DNA from 4 places in the Streptomyces sp. NPDC041968 genome. Region 3 is predicted to be linked to each of the others. Evidence: riboswitches for the same ligand, from Rfam matches in the RefSeq annotation. Region 3 holds a riboswitch; each other region holds the start of a gene.
The links. A riboswitch is a leader RNA that binds a small molecule or an ion and turns the genes downstream of it on or off. The one in region 3 is predicted to bind cobalamin.
Positions count from the first base shown of each region.

Region 1: it holds a riboswitch for cobalamin, as region 3 does, so the genes downstream of both, ACZ6EG_RS16800 (ribonucleoside-diphosphate reductase subunit alpha) here and ACZ6EG_RS00300 (cobalamin biosynthesis protein) in region 3, are expected to answer to the same signal.
Region 2: it holds a riboswitch for cobalamin, as region 3 does, so the genes downstream of both, ACZ6EG_RS12560 (ABC transporter substrate-binding protein) here and ACZ6EG_RS00300 (cobalamin biosynthesis protein) in region 3, are expected to answer to the same signal.
Region 4: it holds a riboswitch for cobalamin, as region 3 does, so the genes downstream of both, ACZ6EG_RS12585 (GHMP family kinase ATP-binding protein) here and ACZ6EG_RS00300 (cobalamin biosynthesis protein) in region 3, are expected to answer to the same signal.

Region 1 covers NZ_JBVJCB010000006.1:182,257-187,165, reverse strand. Annotated here, with positions in the region: gene ACZ6EG_RS16805 (ribonucleotide-diphosphate reductase subunit beta) at 1-41, opposite strand, end outside; gene ACZ6EG_RS16800 (ribonucleoside-diphosphate reductase subunit alpha) at 41-2,413, opposite strand; cobalamin riboswitch at 2,538-2,715, opposite strand; gene ACZ6EG_RS16795 (GNAT family N-acetyltransferase) at 2,743-3,249, opposite strand; gene mctP (monocarboxylate uptake permease MctP) at 3,322-4,909, opposite strand, start outside.
Region 2 covers NZ_JBVJCB010000004.1:348,071-352,979, forward strand. Annotated here, with positions in the region: gene ACZ6EG_RS12550 (ABC transporter ATP-binding protein) at 144-944, opposite strand; gene ACZ6EG_RS12555 (FecCD family ABC transporter permease) at 941-2,056, opposite strand; gene ACZ6EG_RS12560 (ABC transporter substrate-binding protein) at 2,053-3,078, opposite strand; cobalamin riboswitch at 3,107-3,284, opposite strand; gene ACZ6EG_RS12565 (class I SAM-dependent methyltransferase) at 3,341-4,090, opposite strand; gene ACZ6EG_RS12570 (MFS transporter) at 4,059-4,909, opposite strand, start outside.
Region 3 covers NZ_JBVJCB010000001.1:54,944-59,852, forward strand. Annotated here, with positions in the region: gene ACZ6EG_RS00285 (class II aldolase/adducin family protein) at 1-650, opposite strand, end outside; gene ACZ6EG_RS00290 (inorganic phosphate transporter) at 868-2,103, shown strand; gene ACZ6EG_RS00295 (hypothetical protein) at 2,140-2,361, shown strand; cobalamin riboswitch at 2,513-2,652, shown strand; gene ACZ6EG_RS00300 (cobalamin biosynthesis protein) at 2,771-3,736, shown strand; gene ACZ6EG_RS00305 (cobyric acid synthase) at 3,733-4,909, shown strand, end outside.
Region 4 covers NZ_JBVJCB010000004.1:353,922-358,830, reverse strand. Annotated here, with positions in the region: gene ACZ6EG_RS12595 ((2Fe-2S) ferredoxin domain-containing protein) at 1-391, opposite strand, end outside; cobalamin riboswitch at 438-621, opposite strand; gene ACZ6EG_RS12590 (ferric reductase-like transmembrane domain-containing protein) at 650-1,633, opposite strand; cobalamin riboswitch at 1,842-2,073, shown strand; gene ACZ6EG_RS12585 (GHMP family kinase ATP-binding protein) at 2,306-3,175, shown strand; gene ACZ6EG_RS12580 (cysteine synthase family protein) at 3,172-4,194, shown strand; gene ACZ6EG_RS12575 (ATP-grasp domain-containing protein) at 4,191-4,909, shown strand, end outside.

The DNA of each region.
Region 1 (4,909 bases), on a different contig from region 3:
AGGTTCTTGGTGGCGGGGGTCGCGGGGATCTCGGTGGTCATTACTGGCAGGCCTCGCAGGACTCGGGGTTCTCCAGGGAGCAGGCGACCGCTTCGGGATCGGGGGTCTGCTGTGCGGGGACGGTGGCCCGGGCGGCGGCGCGGGCGATGCGGGTCGCCGGGCGGGAACGCAGGTAGTACGTGGTCTTCAGGCCCTGCTTCCAGGCGTACGCGTACATCGAGGAGAGCTTCCCGATGGTCGGCGTCTCCAGGAACAGGTTCAGCGACTGGGCCTGGTCGAGGTAGGGGGTGCGGGCGGCGGCCATGTCGATCAGGCCGCGCTGCGGGATCTCCCAGGCGGTGCGGTACAGGGCGCGGACGTCCTCGGGGATCCAGGAGAAGCCCTGCACCGAGCCGTTGGCCTCGCGCAGCGCCTCGCGGGTGCGGGCGTCCCACACGCCGAGCCGCTTGAGGTCGTCCACCAGGTACGAGTTGACCTGGAGGAACTCGCCGGAGAGCGTCTCGCGCTTGAACAGGTTGGACACCTGCGGCTCGATGCACTCGTAGGCGCCCACGATCGAGGCGATGGTGGCGGTCGGGGCGATCGCCAGGAGCAGGGAGTTGCGCAGGCCGGTGGTGGCCATGCGCGCGCGCAGCGCGGCCCAGCGCTCGGGCCAGGCGGCCTCGACGCCGTAGTGGTCGGGGTGCAGCACGCCCCGGGCCGTACGGGTCTTCTCCCAGGCCGGCAGCGGGCCGTTGCGCTCGGCGAGGTCGGTGGAGGTCTCGTAGGCCGCGAGCATGATGCGCTCGGCGATGCGGGTGGAGAGGGCCTTCGCCTCGGGGGAGTCGAAGGGCAGGCGCAGCCGGAAGAAGACGTCCTGCAGGCCCATCGCGCCGAGGCCCACCGGGCGCCAGCGGGCGTTGGAGCGGCCCGCCTGCTCGGTCGGGTAGAAGTTGATGTCGACGACCCGGTCCAGGAAGGTGACGGCGGTGCGGACGGTGGCGTCCAGCCGCTCCCAGTCGAGGTCGCCCGCGGCCACGTCGACGAAGGCGCCGAGGTTGACCGAGCCCAGGTTGCAGACCGCCGTCTCCCCGTCGTCGGTGACCTCCAGGATCTCCGTGCAGAGGTTGGAGGAGTGGACGACGTGGCCCGGCTCGGCGGTCTGGTTGGCGGTGCGGTTGGCGGTGTCCTTGAAGGTCATCCAGCCGTTGCCGGTCTGCGCGAGGGTACGCATCATGCGCCCGTACAGCTCACGGGCGGGCAGCGTCCTGCGGGCCAGCCCCGCCGCCTCCGCCGCGCGGTACGCCGCGTCGAACTCCGCGCCCCAGAGGTCGACCAGCTCGGGCACGTCGGCGGGTGAGAACAGGGACCACTGCCCGTCGGCGTCCACCCGGCGCATGAACTCGTCCGGCACCCAGTGGGCGAGGTTGAGGTTGTGGGTGCGGCGGGCGTCCTCGCCGGTGTTGTCCCGCAGCTCCAGGAACTCCTCGATGTCGGCGTGCCAGGTCTCCAGGTAGACCGCCGCGGCGCCCTTGCGCCGGCCGCCCTGGTTCACGGCGGCGACCGAGGCGTCGAGCGTCTTCAGGAACGGGACGATGCCGTTGGAGTGCCCGTTGGTGCCGCGGATGAGCGAGCCGCGGGAGCGGATGCGGGAGTAGGCGATGCCGATGCCGCCGGCGTGCTTGGAGAGGCGGGCCACCTGGTGGAGGCGGTCGTAGAGGGAGTCCAGCTCGTCCTTGGGGGAGTCGAGGAGGTAGCAGGACGACATCTGGGCGTGCCGGGTGCCGGAGTTGAAGAGGGTGGGGGAGGAGGGCAGGTAGTCGAGGCGGCTCATCAGCCCGTAGAGGGCGGCCACCTCGTCGGCCGAGCGGGCGGTGTCGTCCTCGGCGAGCCCGGCGGCCACGCGCAGCATGAAGTGCTGGGGCGTCTCGACCACCTTGCGGGTGATCGGGTGCCGGAGCAGGTAGCGGCTGTGCAGGGTGCGCAGACCGAAGTAGCCGAAGCGGTCGTCGGCGGCCGGGTCGATCAGCGCGTCCAGGCGCTCCGCGTGCCGCCGTACGAACGCGGCGGTGCGGTCGGCGATCAGGCCCTCGCGGTGACCGGTGGCGACCGACCCGGTGAAGGACGTGACGCCCTGGGAGGCGGCCTCGGCCCGGATGGTGAGGGTCAGCAGGCGGGCGGCGAGCCGGGAGTAGACCGGGTCCTCCGAGATCAGTCCGGCGGCGGCCTCGGTGGCCAGCTCGCGCAGCTCGGCCTCGTCCGCACGGGCGGACCGGCCGCGCAGCGCGGCGGCGGCGACCCGGCCGGGGTCGGCGCCCGGGAGGTCGGCGGTCAGCTCGGTCAGGGTCCGCAGCAACGCGGTACCGGGACCGTCCGGTTCCCCGGTCGCCGTCACCGGGGTCGCTGAAGCCGGATCGGCTGGCGCGATGGTCACGTGGAGCACTCCCTCGCTCGGCACGGGGCCCGGCGGAGGGCAGGAGGCAGTTCACGAGCGCGCACGGCGTCGCGTCCACCGGCCCACTCCACGAGACCCGGACGTCATGGCACCCGGGCCAAGGCGGCCGGGCGCACTGTCGGCAGGTCCTCGGACTCAAGCCCGTGCGCGGACACGTGGAGACGCGAACACGCACAAGTACACCGTTGCGGGACAGTTCCGGATTCGCACCGGATTCCCCTGCGGCGACAGCGAGCACGAGCATACATCTTGTGCCGGGTACCGCCAGCACCCCCAGATGTTGTGTCCGTGAGCGTGTCGGGAGGGTGTCAGAGCGTCAGTTCATAGGTGAGCAGGGTGAAGTCGTCCAGCTTCGGCAGGGGGTTCCAGTCGCGCTCCGGGGTGCGGGTGAAACCCAGGCGCGCGTAGAGGCGGTGGGCGCCGTGCATGGTGCGCTGGGTGGACAGCACGACCCGCGCGCAGCCCGGCACGGACCGGGCGCGGTCGACGCAGGCCCGCACCAGCGCCTCGCCGGCGCCGCGTCCGCGCGCCTCGCGGGCGACGGCGAGCATGCGTATCTCGGCCTCGCCGGGACGGGCGATGTCGGCCATCGGGCCACCGCGGGGCACGAAGGTGACGCCACCGAGCACACCGCCGTCCGATGCGGCGACCAGCACCTCGGCGGCGGCCGCCCGCCGGGCCACGGCGCGCAGCTCGTGGAGGTAGGCGTCGTCCTCCCCGAAGTCGAGGAGGCCGTCGCCCAGGTAGGCGCGCGCGGTGATCTCACCGAGGGTGTCGTACTCCTCGGCCGTGGCACGCCGGATCACGAAGTCCATGCCCCCGAGTGTGCCCGACGGGTACGACAGCGGGCCGCCGGATTTCTCCGACGGCCCGCCTGAGGGAGGGGGTCAGTGCGAGGTGCCCGCCGTGGCCGGCGGCAGTTCCGCCTCGACGCCGGGGTCGCCCGCGTCCGCCGTGTAGTCACCGGGCTTGGTCTCGTCGACGCCGTCGGGCGCCTTGAGCGCCCGCATGACGAAGGTCAGGACCACGGTGACCACCACGTTCAGCACGAAGGCGGTGAGGCCGATGTAGCCGATCTCACCGATGCCCGGGATCTCGTCGGAGGAACCGCCGAAGTGCTTCTGCGTCGGCGAGGCCACCCCGTACGCGGCGACCGTGCCGTAGACCATGCCGACCGCCCAGCCGCCGAGCAGGGCCCAGCGGTGGAACCAGCGGGTGAACAGGCCGCCCACCAGGGCCGGGAAGGTCTGCAGGATCCAGATGCCGCCGAGCAGCTGGAAGTTGATCGCGACCGTCTTGTCCATGCCGAGCACGAAGACCAGCGCGCCCACCTTCACCAGCAGGGACACCAGCTTGGAGACCTTCGTCTCCTGGGCCGGGGTGGCGTCCGGCTTGATGAAGTCCTTGTAGATGTTGCGGGTGAAGAGGTTGGCGGCCGCGATCGACATGATCGCCGCCGGGACCAGGGCGCCGATGCCGATCGCCGCGAAGGCCACACCGGCGAACCAGTCCGGGAACATGTTCTCGAAGAGCTGGGGGATCGCCAGCTGCCCGTTCTCCACCTTCACCCCGGCCGCGATCGCCATGAAGCCCAGCAGCGCGAGCAGGCCCAGCATCAGCGAGTACAGCGGCAGGATCGTGGTGTTGCGGCGGATCACCTCACGGCTGCGCGAGGACAGCGTCGCGGTGATCGAGTGCGGGTACATGAAGAGCGCGAGCGCGGAGCCCAGCGCCAGCGTGGCGTAGGTCCACTGGCCGCCGTGGTCCGGCGTCAGCGAGCCCTTGCCCGACTCGGTGAACTTGTCGCCCGCCGCCGCGAAGATGTCGTCGAAGCCGCCCAGCTTGATCGGGATGTAGATGATCGCCACCGCGATGACGATGTAGATCAGCGTGTCCTTCACGAAGGCGATCAGCGCGGGCGCGCGCAGCCCCGACGAGTAGGTGTACGCCGCCAGCACGCCGAAGGCGATCAGCAGGGGCAGGTCCTTGATGAACCAGTTGGTGTCCTCGCCGCCGCCGACGCCCATCACGTCCAGCACGGCCTGGATGCCGACGAGCTGGAGCGCGATGTACGGCATGGTGGCGAGGATGCCGGTCACGGCCACCGCCAGCGACAGCCCCTTCGAGCCGAACCGGCCGCGCACGAAGTCCGAGGTCGTCACGTAGCCGTGCTTGTGGGAGACCGACCACAGCCGGGGCAGGAAGGTGAAGATCAGCGGGTAGACCAGGATCGTGTACGGCACCGCGAAGAAGCCCGAGGCGCCGGCCGCGTAGATCGCCGCCGGCACGGCCACGAAGGTGTACGCCGTGTACAGGTCGCCGCCCAGCAGGAACCAGGTGACCCAGGTGCCGAACGAGCGGCCGCCCAGGCCCCACTCGTCGAGGCTGTGCTCGTTCTCGGCCCTGCGCCAGCGGGCGGCCAGGAAGCCCATGGCGGTGACGAGCAGGAAGAAGAAGATGAAGACGGCGAGTGCG
Region 2 (4,909 bases), on a different contig from region 3:
GGACGCCCGCACAGGAGGCATGCCGGGGCGGCCCGTCGGCACCTTCCCGCTCGACGTCTTCCTCCGGCGGACGACTGAAGCCCGTCGCCGGGGTCTGTCCCCCTGCTACCGGCCGGAGTCCCGCCGTGCTCGGACGCGGGCCCTCACGTCCGAGGCGCGGTACGCGGTGGTTCCCCGGGAAGGAACGTCACCTGCGGGGCGCCGGTGCGCGGATGAGTGGCGACCTCCGCCTCCACTCCGTACACCTCCGCCAGGAGCCGTGGGGTGAGGATCTCGGCGGGCGGTCCCGAGGCGGTGACCGCACCGTCGTTCAGCACGTAGAGGCGGTCGCAGTAGTAGGCGGCCAGGTTGAGGTCGTGCAGGGCGAGCAGCACGGTGGCGGGCAGCCGGCGCAGGATGCCGAGCACGGACAACTGGTGCCGGATGTCGAGGTGGTTGGTGGGTTCGTCGAGGACCAGCAGGGTGGGCTGCTGGGCGAGGGCGCGCGCGATGAGGACGCGTTGGCGCTCGCCGCCGGAGAGCCGGTCGAAGGGGCGGTCCGCCAGGTGGACGGCGTCCACCGCGAGGAGCGCGGAGTCGACGAGTTCGGCGTCCTCGGGGGTGTCGCCGGCCAGGAGCCGCTTGTGCGGGGTGCGGCCCATGGCGACGACCTCGCGGACGGCGAGGTCGAAGTCGGCGGCCGAGTCCTGGACCACCGCCGCCACCGTGCGGGCCAGTCGCCGCACCGGCAGCGACCAGGCGTCGCCTCCGTCGACCCGGACCTGACCGGTGGCGGGGCGCAGGACGCGGTAGACGGCGCGCAGGAGACTGGACTTCCCGCTGCCGTTGGGGCCGACGAGCCCGACGGTCTCGCCCGGGCGGGCGGTCAGGGAGACGTCGCGCACCAGGTGGCGGGCTCCCGCGGTGAGCGTGACGCCGTCCACGCTCAGGTCGGTCGGGGTCATGCCACTCCTCGGTCGGTGCCGCGCCGGGCGTCCCGGCGCATCAGCCACAGGAAGAACGGCCCGCCGCACAGGGCCGTGAGCACGCCGACGGGTATCTCCGCCGGCGCGGCGACCGTCCGCGCGGCGATGTCGGCCCAGACCAGGAAGACCGCCCCGCCCAGGGCCGCCGTCGGCAGGACCCGGCGGTGGTCGCCGCCGACGAAGAGCCGCACGATGTGGGGCATCATCAGGCCGACGAAGCCGATCGGCCCGGCAGCCGCGACCAGTACGCCCGTGACCAGGGAGAGCACCACGAACAGCCGGGCGCGGAAGCGGGCCACGTCCAGCCCCATCGTGGTGGCCGCCTCCTCGCCGGCCAGCAGCAGGTTCAGGTTGCGGGCCTGCACGAGGAGGACGGCGACGCCGAGCAGCAGGGCGCCGCTCGGCAGCCACAGCGTGCCCCAGCCGACCCCGCCGAGGCCGCCGAGGGTCCAGGCGAGGACCGCGCGGGCCTCGTTGCCCCGGTCGGTGGTGAGCAGCAGCAGATCGAGGACCGCGGTGAGCACCGCCGCGATCGCCACCCCGGACAGCACCAGCCGCGCCGAGGTGATGCGTCCGCCGGTGCGGGCGGTGGCATACACGAGGACGAGCGCGCCCAGGGCGCCGACGAAGGCGGCCACCGACAGGGAGAGCGGACCGAAGAGGGTGACGCCGAACACGATCACGGAGACCGCGCCGAGGGACGCCCCGGAGGAGACGCCCAGCAGGTACGGCTCGGCGAGCGGATTGCGCACCAGAGCCTGCAGGGCGGTGCCGATCACCGCCAGGCCGGCGCCGGTGACCGCACCGAGCAGCACCCGCGGCGCCCGGACGTCCACCACGATGGTCTCCCGGGCCCGCGACCAGTCCGGATCCTGCCAGTCGGCCCCCAGGGCGTGCGTCACGATGCCCCACACCTGGCCGGGCGGCACCTGGACGGAACCGATCGCGAGGCCGGCCGTGGCGGAGGCGAGCAGCAGGACGGTGAGGACGAGCAGCGTGACGGCCAGCCGCGTACCGCCCCCTCCCGGCTCCTCGGCGCCGCGCCGACGGACCGTCCGTCCGGTGGACGTGCCGGTGACGGCCTGCGTCATCGGAAGCTCTTGGGGTGCAGCCCGCGGGCCAGGTCCTCGACCGCGTAGGCCGAGCGGATGCCGACCAGGGTGGCGGTCAGCGGCAGGACGACGAACCGCTTGTTCCTGACGGCGGGTACGTCGGCGAGCGCGGGCTGGGAGAGCAGGTACTTCTTCTTCTCCTCGACGCTTCCGGCGCCGGCGTAGTCGTAGATGGCGATGACTTCGGGCCCGCGCTCGACGACCTGCTCCCAGGAGACGTCACCGAAGACGTCGTCGAGGTCGGCGAAGACGTTCTCGCCCCCGGCCAGCCGGATCAGCTCGGTGCCGAGGCTCTTGCCGCCCGCGGTGAAGGCGCTCTTGTCGCCGCTGTCGTAGACGAAGACGGGCACCCGGGGTTCGCCCCGGACGCCGGTGGCGGCCTTGCCGACGCGGCCCTCCAGGTCCGCGACCAGCGCGTCGGCCCGGTCCGGGACGCCGAAGATCCTGCCGATGGTGCGGATCTCGTCGTACGTGTCCTTCATCGTCACCTGCTTCTCGCCGCAGTACTCGCGGTTGAGGTAGGTGTCGATGCCCGCGTCGGTGAACGCCTCGCGGGAGCGGCCCTCGTTCTCGGCGAAGGCGCTGCCGTAGCCGCCGTAGACGAAGTCGGGTTCGGCGTCCAGGACCTTCTCGAACGACGGTTCCCTTCCCGCCAGTTCGGGAATCGCCTCGTAGTCCTCCTTCAGCTCCGGCAGCACGGCGGAGTCGGGGAAGGCCGTGCCGACCATGCGGTCCTTCAGACCGAGCGCGAGCATGAGCTCCGCCGGGTGCTGGTGGATGGTGACCACCCGCGACGGCGGCCTGTCGTACGTCGTCCGCACGCCGCAGTTGTCGACGGTGACCGGGAAGCCCGCGGGCACGGCGGCGGTGGCCTTGGCGTCGCCGCCGCCCTCGTCGGACGCACCGCAGCCGGTGGTGAGCAGCACCGACGACAGTGCCACGGCAGCGGCCGTGGCACGAAGGAACCCGCGCGTGCGGGCAGGGGTGAACAGCTGGGACACGTGAAGCCTCCTGGAGTCCGCGCTCCTCGGATCGGGCCCGCGACGGACCAGTGTCCTGACTCCCGGATCGACGTTCCCCCCGCCTTCCCGCGCGGTGCGCAGTGGCGTGTCGGAGGGGCGCTCCCCGGTCACAGTGGCGGGACCGTGCCGGATTCGCACCGGCTTCCTGTCTCCCGTCGCGGCGATGACCAGGTGATCCTACGTTTCGCCGAGCCGACGGCGAAAGGGCGTGCGGTTCCCGGCCGCACGCCCCGCTCCTGCCTCACCCTTCGCGGACGGCCCGCAGGACGAGCCGTTCGGCGTCCTCGTCGTAGGGGCGGCCGTCGAACCCGCCGAAGACCTCCACGCGGCCGAAGCCGGCCTCCTCGGCCATCCGCCGCAACTCCACGGCGCTGTACACGAACCACGTCAAGGTGGCCCGCGTCACCCGGTCGCCCCGGACCAGCACCCACTCGCTGCGCAGCCGCGCCCACTCGTTCAGCACGGTGTCGGTCTGCACCATCAGGTCGTCGCCCCGCCGCACCACCTTGGGCGGAGTGACCCTGCGGGCCAGGAGTTCCTTCCCGGCGAGGTCGAGGACGAGCGTGCCGCCGGGCGCCAGGCAGGTGTACATGGTGCGCAGCACGCGCGCGTTGTCGGCGGGGTCCTCGAAGTACCCGAAGGAGGTGAACATGTTGAGGACGACGTCGAAGCCGCCCGGCGCCTCGTAGTCGCGTGCGTCGGCCCGCACGTACGTCACGTCGGCACCGGCGTCGGCCGACCGCTTGCGTGCCCGGTCCAGCATGGCCGGGCTCAGGTCGACTCCCGTCACGCGGTGCCCCCGGCGGGCGAGGGGCACGGTGAAGACGCCCGGCCCGCAGCACAGGTCCAGCACGCGTGCTCCGTCGGGGAGAGCGAGCAGGGGAGAGGTGTCGAGCAGTTCCTCGGCCTGCTCGTAGCGCTGCTCGGAGAAGAGGAAGTCGTGGAACTCGGTCCAGAAGTCATCGTCCTGGAATCCGCCCGTCCGTGTCATCGCGCGTCAGTGCTCCTTCGTGGTCGCCGTCGGGGACAGGGGGCCGCGCCGGGCGTCGGCGCAGCGTGAGCAGCAGAGGGGGGAGCAGCAGGCACTGGGCGGCCGCCAGCAGCCAGAACCAGCCGGTGTGCCCGGTCCGTTCGCCGAGGCCGTACAGCTGCCCGCCCAGCGCGCCGCTCGCGCAGGCGCCCAGGCCCGCGGCCAGCCGCTGCTGCCCGAAGACGACGGCGTCGGAGCGGGGGCTGCGGCGCAGCGCCTCCAGGTCGTTCTTGAGGAACAGCACGATGTCGCCGAGAGTGATCAACGCGCCGCCCGCCAGCAGGGCCGCCCGGGTACCCGCCGCCAGCACGGCCAGGCCCGCCGCCAAACCGGTGAAACCGACCGCGAGGGCGAGGGCGTACGGCATGCGCCGGATCAGACCCGACGCGAGCGGCTGCACGACGATGACCAGAGCGAAACAGAGCAGCAGCACCACGCTGTAGAACGCGCCGGAGGCGCGCTCGACGGCGTACACCGCCAGGAAGTGCTGGAAGTGGAAGTAGAGGTAGAAGGCCAGCGCGTTGGCGGCGAACGGCAGTGGTGCGAGGCCCGCCAGGAGACCCTTGGCGGCCTTTTCGCCCGGCCCGGTGGTCTGTTCCGCGTCCGTTCCGGGCAGCCGCGCGTGTCCCACGGTGACCGCGAGGAACAGCGCCGTGACGGCCGCGAAGAGCCAGCCGGGCGAGGACAGGACGAACGGCCCGGCGATGAGCGGGCCGACGGCCATCCCGGCGTTGAGTGCCGCGTTGCCCGCCGAGAGGAAGGCCGGGCGGCGCTCGTCGT
Region 3 (4,909 bases):
CGCTCCGTCACCTCGGCGAGCTGCTCCTCGGTCAGCAGGGACGGGGAGCGGCCCGGCACCGCGGAGGCCGTCAGCCACAGGCGGCACATCCACTCCAGCTGGGCGGTGCGGTCGTAGGCCTGGTCCAGGGAGGCGCCGTAGGTGAGCGTGCCGTGGTTCTGCAGGAGGCAGCCGGTGCGGCCGGTGAGGGCGTCGAGCACGGCGCGGGCCAGTTCGTCGGTGCCGTAGGTCGCGTAGCGGGCGACCCGGACCGGGCCGCCCAGCGCGGCGGCCATGTAGTGGACCGGCGGGAGTTCGGGCACGAGCAGCGAGACCGCCGTCGCGTGCACGGCGTGGGTGTGGACGACGGCCCGGGCGTCGGTGGCGCGGTACACGGCGAGGTGCAGGGGCAGTTCGCTGGTGGGGACCAGCGTCCCGAGCACCTGCCGGCCGTCGAGGTCCACGCCGGTCGCGTCGGCCGGCGCCAGACGGTCGTACGGCACCCCCGAAGGGGTGACCAGCACCGTGTCGCCGACGCGCGCCGAGACGTTGCCGGAGGTGCCGACCACCAGTCCGTCCGCCACCGTCCGCCGGGCCGTGGCGACGAGAACCTCCCAGGCCTCGGCCACCTCCGGGTCCACCCGTCCGCCCGTCGATCGCGTCACAGTCACCAGCTCCTCCCCGCAGGCCGTGCACCCCTGCCGTCCCGTCGATCACCGATCCCCGGCGATCCTGCCAGGCACGTCTCCGCAGAGCATCGGCGCGGGCACGGAGCGGAAGGTGACGTCCCTCGTTCCGGTCACTGCGACGCCTATCCCAGTTCATCTTCCGTTCACTCTGGTTACCTACGTTCGACCAGCCAATGACCTCGAACGATTGCCTGGGTAAATGGAAAGCTTCTCGCTGATCCTCGCGATTGTGGTGGTAACCGCACTCGCGTTCGATTTCACGAACGGTTTCCACGACACCGCGAACGCGATGGCAACGACCATTTCGACCGGTGCGCTCAAGCCCAAGGTGGCGGTGGCGATGTCCGCCGTCCTCAACCTTGTCGGCGCCTTCCTCTCGGTGGAGGTCGCCAACACGATCTCCAAGGGTCTCGTCGACGAGACCGGCATCCGTCCCGAGGTCATCTTCGCCGCCCTCGTCGGCGCGATCCTCTGGAACCTGCTGACCTGGCTGGTCGGGCTTCCGTCCAGCTCCTCGCACGCCCTCATGGGCGGCCTGATCGGTGCCGCCGTCGCCTCGGCCGGCGTCGGCGCGGTCCACGGCGACGTGCTCGTCACCAAGGTCCTCCTCCCGGCGATCGCCGCCCCGCTGGTCGCGGGCATCGCGGCGATGCTGGGCGCGCGGCTGACGTACCGGCTCGGCCGCAAGGCCGACGGCAAGGCCGCCGCGAAGGGCTACCGCGCCGGGCAGATCGCCTCCGCCGGCCTCGTCTCGCTGGCCCACGGCACCAACGACGCCCAGAAGACGATGGGCATCATCACCCTGGCCCTGGTCGCGGGCGGCGCCCTCGCCCCGGACTCCGACCCGCCCATGTGGGTCATCCTGTCCGCGGGCATCGCCATCGCCCTCGGCACCTACCTCGGCGGCTGGCGCATCATCCGCACGATGGGCAAGGGTCTGACCGACCTCCAGCCGCAGCAGGGCTTCGCCGCCCAGACCAGCGCCGCCACGGTCATCCTGGCCTCCTCGCACCTCGGCTTCTCCCTCTCCACGACGCACTCGGTCTCCGGTGCGGTGATGGGCGCGGGCCTCGGCCGCAAGGGCGGCGTGGTGCGCTGGTCCACGGCGACCCGGATGTTCGTCGCGTGGGGCCTGACCCTGCCGGCCGCGGCCTTGGTCGCCGCGATCGCCGAGTGGGTCTGCGGCCTGGGCGACTGGGGCACCGCCCTCGTGGCCGTCTTCCTGATCGCCTCCAGCGCCGCCATCTGGAAGGTCTCCCGGCGCGAGGTCGTCGACCACACCAACGTCATCGACGAGCCCGAGCCGTCCGGTGTGGTGACCACGGCGATGGCCGCCGTCTCCCCGCCGCCGACCGGGGCGGCCGAGGAACTGGCCGCCGCCGTCCCGGCCGCCGCGCCCGACGCCAAGTCCCCGTCGGCCACCACCACCGTCTGAGCCCGCCCCCGGGTACGAAGGAAGAAGCGAACCTCCATGAGCATCGACTGGGCAGCTCTCGGCTCCGTCTTCGGAGTCAGCCTCGCGGCCACCGTGATCCTGGTGGGCCTGTTCACGCTCGGCATCGTCGGCCTCTCCCGCCAGGAGCGGGCCACCGCCCAGGGCGGCTCCGCGGCCCTCGCGGTCACCGGCGCGTACGCGTGCTTCGCGGCCTGCGCGGCGGCGGTGGCGTACGGCATCTACCTGATCGTCGCCTGAGCGTCGCGCGAACGATCACCGCACACCCGTGAGGCGGGGTGCGGGACGGACACCCACCGTCCCGCACCCCGCCTCTTCGCGTGCCGGCGCACACCACCCGCGTGTGGGGCTTCGCACACTCCCCCGTCGCAGGTCAACGCCAGGTTGACGGGTGTTCGCGGGCCGTGGTGGACTGCCGGAGCCATTACGGCGGCAGGAGAGGAAGCCCGGTGCGATTCCGGCGCGGTCCCGCCACTGTGACCGGGGAGCCCATCCCCGGGAGCCAGGAACTCTCACCGCCGGTCTCTTCCAGCCAGGGCGCGGACACCCTGAGTGAGGACGTATCGCCATGCGCGGCTGCCGTTCCAGGTACACCGGTGACTCCGGGTGCCCCAGCGACACCCTCCCCCGCCCCGCGGCCGGCTGAGCCGTGCGCGCCGAACGCGTCTTCGCGTACGGCGCCGCCGCCGGCCTCCTCGGCGACCTCCTCCTCGGCGATCCGCGCCGCGGGCACCCGGTCGCCGCGTTCGGCCGTGCCGCCGGTGCCGTGGAACGGGTGCTGTGGCGTGACCACCGGGGCCGGGGCGCGCTGCACACCGCCCTGTGCGCCGGTGGCGCCGCCGCCCTCGGGGCCTCCGCCGCACGCGCCGTACGCCGCTCCCCCGCCGCATCCGTCGCGCTGACCGGCGCCGCCACCTGGGCCGTCGTCGGCGGGACCTCGCTCGCCCGGGAGGCGCACGCCATCGGGCGGGCCCTGGAGGCCGGCGACGTCGAGGCGGCCCGGGCGCGGCTGCCGCACCTGTGCGGACGGGACCCGCAGGCCCTGGACGCCGACGGGATCGCCCGGGCCGTCGTCGAGTCCGTCGCCGAGAACACCTCGGACGCGGTGGTGGGCGCCCTCGTGTGGGGCGCCGTCGCCGGAGTGCCCGGGCTGCTCGGCTTCCGCGCGGTGAACACCCTGGACGCCATGGTCGGCCACAGGTCCGCCCGGTACCGCCGGTTCGGGTGGGCCTCGGCCCGGCTCGACGACCTCGCGGGCTGGCCCGGCGCCCGCCTGACCGCCGTCCTCGCCACCGTCGCCGGCGGCGATCCGCGGGGCGCCGTACGGGCGTGGCGTGCCGACGCCGGGCGGCACCCGAGCCCCAACGCCGGCCCCGTGGAGGCGTCGTTCGCGGGCGCCCTCGGCGTGCGGCTCGGCGGGACGCTCTCCTACGGCGGGCGGGTGGAGCACCGGCCCGTCCTCAACGGGGCGGCCGGTCGCGCCGTCCTGCCCGGTTCCGGCGACATCGACCGGGCCGTCCGGCTCTCCCGGCGCGTGGGCTGGCTGGCGCTGGGCGTGTGCGCCGGCGCACGGCTGCTCGCACGCCGGGCACTCACGAAGGGACGTGACTCATGAGCGGTGGCCTCCTCGTCGCCGGCACCACCTCCGACGCCGGCAAGAGCGTCGTCACCGCCGGGATCTGCCGCTGGCTGGTGCGGCAGGGCGTCAAGGTCGCGCCCTTCAAGGCGCAGAACATGTCGCTGAACTCCTTCGTGACCCGCGAGGGCGCGGAGATCGGGCGGGCGCAGGCCATGCAGGCCCAGGCGTGCCGGGTGGAGCCGACCGCGCTGATGAACCCGGTGCTGCTCAAGCCGGGGGGCGAGCGCAGCAGCCAGGTCGTGCTGCTCGGCAAGCCGGTCGGCGAGATGAGCGCCCGCGGCTACCACGGCGGGCGCCAGCGGCAGTTGCTCGGCACGGTGCTGGACTGCCTGGCCGAGCTGCGGGGCACGTATGACGCGGTGATCTGCGAGGGGGCGGGCAGTCCGGCCGAGATCAACCTGCGCCGGACCGACATCGTGAACATGGGGATCGCCCGGGGCGCCGGGTTCCCCGTGCTGGTCGTCGGCGACATCGACCGCGGGGGCGTCTTCGCCTCCTTCTTCGGCACGGTGGCCCTGCTGTCGTCCGAGGACCAGGCGCTGGTCGCCGGGTTCCTCGTCAACAAGTTCCGGGGCGACGTGTCGCTGCTGGAGCCCGGCCTGGACATGCTGCACGGCCTCACCGGGCGGCGGGCGTACGGCGTGCTGCCCTTCCGGCACGGCCTCGGGATCGACGAGGAGGACGGGCTGCGCGTGTCCCTGCGCGGGACGGTGCGGGAGTCGGTCGTCGCGCCGCCGGTCGGCGAGGACGTGCTGCGGGTCGCCGTGTGCGCCGTCCCGTTGATGTCCAACTTCACGGACGTGGACGCGCTCGCCGCCGAACCGGGGGTCGTGGTGCGGTTCGTGGACCGGCCGGAGGAGCTGGCGGACGCCGATCTCGTGATCGTGCCGGGTACCCGCGGGACGGTCCGGGCGCTCCGATGGCTGCGGGAGCGCGGGCTCGCGGACGCGCTCGTCCGCAGGGCCGCCGAGGGCCGCCCGGTGCTCGGGATCTGCGGGGGCTTCCAGTTGCTCGGCGAGCACATCGAGGACGAGGTCGAATCGCGCGCCGGGCACGTGGACGGGCTCGGAGTGCTGCCCGTGCGGGTGCGGTTCGCCCACGAGAAGACCCTCGCCCGGCCGGTCGGCGAGGCCCTCGGCGAGCACGTCG
Region 4 (4,909 bases), on a different contig from region 3:
TCCGGCGCGGTGGTGTGATGGCGTACAGGTCGAGGATGTCCGGCCGGGGCGCGACGCCCGGTCCGCCGGCGCGTGCCCAGGCGGCGATGTCCTCGGTCGCGTCCGGGTCGTTGACCAGTCCCAGCCAGACGGGCCGGGCTCCGGCGGCCCGGCCCTCCGCGGAGGGCTGTACGACGATGACGTTGGCCTGTGCGCAGACGTCGAGGCAGTCGGAGACGCGTACCGGTACCGCGGCGCGCAGGCGCTCGGTCTGGGCCGCGTGGTCCACGCCGGGCACTTTGGGGGTGCCGCAGCAGCAGTCGCGGCACACGACGACGCGGCACGGCACGCGGCCGGTGGCCGTGGCGGTCCTCGCGTCGTCCGTCGTTCGTCCGGCCGGCGTTGCGGGCATGCGGTGCCGTCCCTCTCTCCGGGGAGATCCGCCCCGGTGGTCCGTCGAGGAGGCGACCGCGTGAGTCTCCTGGCTCTCGGGTCGATGCTCGTCCCGGCCTTCCCACCCGTCGCTGGGCGGTGGCCTGTCGGGAGTCGCTCGCCGATCACAGTGGCGGGACCGCGCCGGATTCACACCGGCTTCCTCGTTCCGCCGTCGCCTTTGTCGCCGGCCATCCTGCCATCCCGGAACGCCGTGCCGCCCGCCCGGTGCCGGCCGTCAGTCCGTTTCCTGGGTGTGCGGGGCCGTCGCGGGCGGATCGTCCGGACGGGCCCGTCCGCCGTCACGGCCCGACACCACCACGATGACCAGCCCGATGACGACGGCTCCGGCGACGACCCGTCCCGCCGCCCGCACCCACCACCCCGGCCGGGTCGCGCCCTCGCCCGCGGGACCCAACCGCTCCGCCCGCCGGGCAGGTCTCAGCAGCCGCAGCAACAGCAGTGCGGCGATGGGAAGTTGCAGCAGCCACAGCACGGTGCGCGGCCACTCCCCGTACCAGACGTTGGTGCCGTACAGCAGCGTGTGCCACACGCTCAGCACGTAGACGACGATCACGAAGCGGTGCAGGCGTCGCCAGGTCCTCGCTCCGAAGCGGTGCCGGACGTAGAACAGCAGCCCGAGCGGGACCGCCAGGTACAGGGCGCCCTGTCCGATCGGGATGGCGATCCGGCCGGTGCCGGAGTCGTACCAGAGGGGGACGAAGCTGTCGGCGAAGCCCACCCACAGCCGCTCGGCCCAGTCCAGTGCCGTCTCGTAGCGCACGAGTTCCGCGGCGAACATCAGCGCGTGCGCGAACATCAGCGCCATCGTGGTCAGGCTCGTGGTGCGGTGCCAGCGCTCCAGCACCTGCCGGGAGACCGGCAGCCGGGCGGGGCGCGGCCCCGACAGCAACAGGCCGAAGATCACCGTGCACCAGGCCCACAGCAGTCCCGACCAGCCGAAAGCCTGGCTGAGCAGGTACATCCAGTAGGTACGGGCATCGTCCATGAACGGCATCACCGCGACGGTGTCCGAAGCACCCGACTCCATGCGCGCCCACAGCAACGCGAAGACGAGCGCCGTCACCACCACCGCCGCGGTGGCGTCCGGCAGGGCGGAGCGAAGATCGGCGCGCAGAGCGACGCGGTCACCGGGAGGGCGCGGCAGTCCGGGCGGGGTCCCTACCGCCCCGTCCTCGTCCGGCCTGGTGTCTGACGTCATCAGGGGCCTCCCGGGCACGGGCCACCGCGGCAACGGTGTGCGTGTGTCGTGAGGCAACAAGTCTGGCTGATGGGGCGAGGAACCTCAGAGGTGCTATCCGGCCAGAGCCGTCACGACAACGACACCCGGAGACCCACCTGTTTCTGCCTCCCCTCCACTTTCAAGACAACCGCCGGAGCCCTACTTTCGCAGGGGTCAAGAGCCCCTCTACGCTGATGCACGCAGTCGGTTCGCGCCTCCCGTCCGCCCGGACGCCCGAAGCGTGACGCAAGAGGGAACCCGGTGCGAGTCCGGGGCTGTCCCGCAGCGGTGAGTGGGAACGAGAGCCGTCGATGTCACTGGGCCCGTGTCAGGGCCGGGGAAGAGACGGCCGGTAGGTGTCCGCCCTCCCGGCGGACGTGCCCGCGAGTCCGAAGACCTGCCACTGCGCCCGCGTCCCGCGCGGGCTGTGCACGTGACCTCGTGGACTGGGTCGGCGGTATGGGCGGTCGTACGTCGTGCGTGTGGCCGCGCCTCCCTCCCTGTCGGTGTTCAAGGCCCGGTACGGAGGAGGACGGTGTGCGGGATCCAGCCGGTTCGCGGCGGCCGTACCGGCCCCGGGCCGACACGCCGTCCGACGGACCGGGGCGCACCCTCCCCGGCCCCGGCGCGGGCGCTCCGCAAGAACCGGACGTGTCCGACGGCACGGTGTCCGGTGTCTGCCACGGCACTCTGGGCGAGCTGTACCAGGGCCCGTTGCGAGCGGGCTCCGATCCCGAGATCGCCGTGGTGTCCTTTCCGGTGGACCGTCACTCCTGGGTGTACTTCACCCCGCGGACGGCGACCGGGGCACCGCGACCGTCGGCGCTGGGGGAGAAGTCGGCGACGGCGGCCCGGCTCTTCCTGGACCACTACGGCCTCTCCCTGCCCCCGGGCGACTGGCACACCCACTCCGAACTGCCGGTGGGCGTGGGGATGGCCAGTTCGACGGCGGACATCGTGGCGACCCTGCGCTGTCTGTTCCGCGTCTTCTCCCTGCCGTACGACGCGGACGTGGTCCTCGGCGTCCTGGCGGACATCGAGCGCGCCGACAGTGTCTTCCTCGACGAGTTCGCCCTGTATCTCAGCGGCCGGCACCGGGTGGTGCGGCGACTCGGCCCGGACATCGGGTTCCACACCGCCTTCGTCACGGAACCCGGCACCGTGGACACCGCCGCCGTCACTCCCCTCCTGCTGGACCACTACCGGCGCCGCGGCGACGAGTACCAGCGGTGCCTCACCGATCTGGTGAAGGGCTTCGACTCGGGCGACCCGGCCGCCGTCGCCCGGGCCGCCACGGTCAGCGCCGCGCTGTCCCAGGAGGTGCTGCCCAAGGCGACCTTCCCCAGCCTGCGGGCCCAGCGTGAGCGGTTCGGCGCCGACGGCGTCTTCGTCGCCCACACCGGCTGCCTGGCCGGCTATCTCTTCACCTCGCGCCCCCGCGCCGAGGTCAAGTCCGAACTGTCCGCGTTCTTCCGCTCGCTCGGCCACCAGTGCACCTTCGCCCAAGGAGGCTACGGGTGATCCACCCCCACATCGCCGACGCCCTGAAAGTCCCCGACCTCGTCCGGCTCACCGACGGCCTGGTCCTGCTGCGGTTCGAGTCGATGAAGATCTACTCGGCCCTGGCCGCCGTCCGCCACCTGCTGGAGCGGGGCACCGTCCGTCCGGGCCAGACCCTGGTCGACAGCTCCAGCGGCATCTACGCCTACGCCCTCGCCCTGGCCTGCCACCGGTACGGCATGCGGTGCCACATCGTCGCGTCCACCACCGTCGACGCCACCACCCTCGCCCAGCTGGAGATACTGGGCAGCACCGTGGAGCAGGTCAGACCGTCGCGGAACCTCAAGCTCGACCAGGAACTGCGGGTGCGACGGGTGCGGGAGATACTCGCCGAGCGGCCCGGACACCACTGGATGCGCCAGTACCACGACGACGTCCACTACCTCGGCTACCAGGAGGTCGCCGACCGGATCGCGGCGGACTTCCCGGGCGCGCCGCTGACCGTCGTCGGCGGGGTGGGCTCCGGAGCCTCGACCGGCGGCATCGTGGAACGCCTGCGCGCCGCGGACCCTTCCGTGCGCCTGGTCGGCGTCCAGCCCTTCGGCAGCGTCACCTTCGGCAGCCAGGACCATCACGACCCCGAGGCGATCATCGCCGGCATCGGTTCGTCGATCGTCTTCGACAACGTCCGCCACCACCTCTACGACACCGTGCACTGGCTGGACTTCACCCACGCCATGTCGGGCGCCGTCGCCCTGCTGCGCGAGCACGCGGTGTTCGCCGGGCTGTCCACCGGGGCCGGCTACCTGACGGCGACGTACGAGGCCCGCCGCCACCCCGACCGCGTGCACCTGGTGATCGGGGCCGACACCGGACACCGCTACGTGGAGCGCGTGTTCACCCGGCACGCCGAGGCCCTGGACCCGGCCGCGCTGAAGCCCGTCGAGGTCCGTGCGCCGCAGGAGATGACCATGCCCTGGTCGAGGATGGCGTGGCAGCGCACCCCCTGCCCCGCCGGCCGGACGGAGAGCGCCGTATGACCGTGGCCTGCCTGGAGTCGCTGACCTTCGGCCTCGGCCACCTGGTCCGCGCCGCCGACCTGCTCGGCGAGCGGCTGCTGCTCCTCACCCGGGACCCCGCCTACTACGCCCACGAACTGGACCGGCTGCCCGCCGGCGCCCTCGACGTCGTCGTGACCGACACCTTCGACGTGGACGGGGTGGCCGGTCTGCTCGGGCGCGATCCGGGGCTGCGCGGCCTGATCAGTTCCACCGACACGTGGACCCTGGCCGGCGCCGCCCTCGCCGAACGCCTCGGCCTGCCGGGTCTCGAGCCGGCCGTCCTGCGGTTGACCCGGGACAAGGCCGCCGTACGCGACCGGCTGTACGGCGCGGGTCTCACCCGTGCGAGGGCCTTCGAGAGCACCGAGGCGGACCGCGAGGCCCGCGGACCGCTGCTCAAGGAGGTCGGACTGCCGCTCGTCCTCAAGGACACCGCGGGCACCGGGAGCCAGAACGTGTGGCTGGTCCGTGACGAGGGCGAGCTGGACGCGGCGTTGGCGCAGGCGTCCGGTCGGGAGCTGAAGGGGCGGTTGTTCGCCGAGCCGTACTTCAGCGGACCGGTGTACAGCGCCGAGACGCTCACCTGGGACGGCAGCACCCGGCTGCTGGGCGTCTCCAGTCGGCTGATGTCACCGGAGCCGCGCTTCAGGGAGGAGATCACCGCCTTCCCCGTCGCCTTCCCGGGACCGCTGCG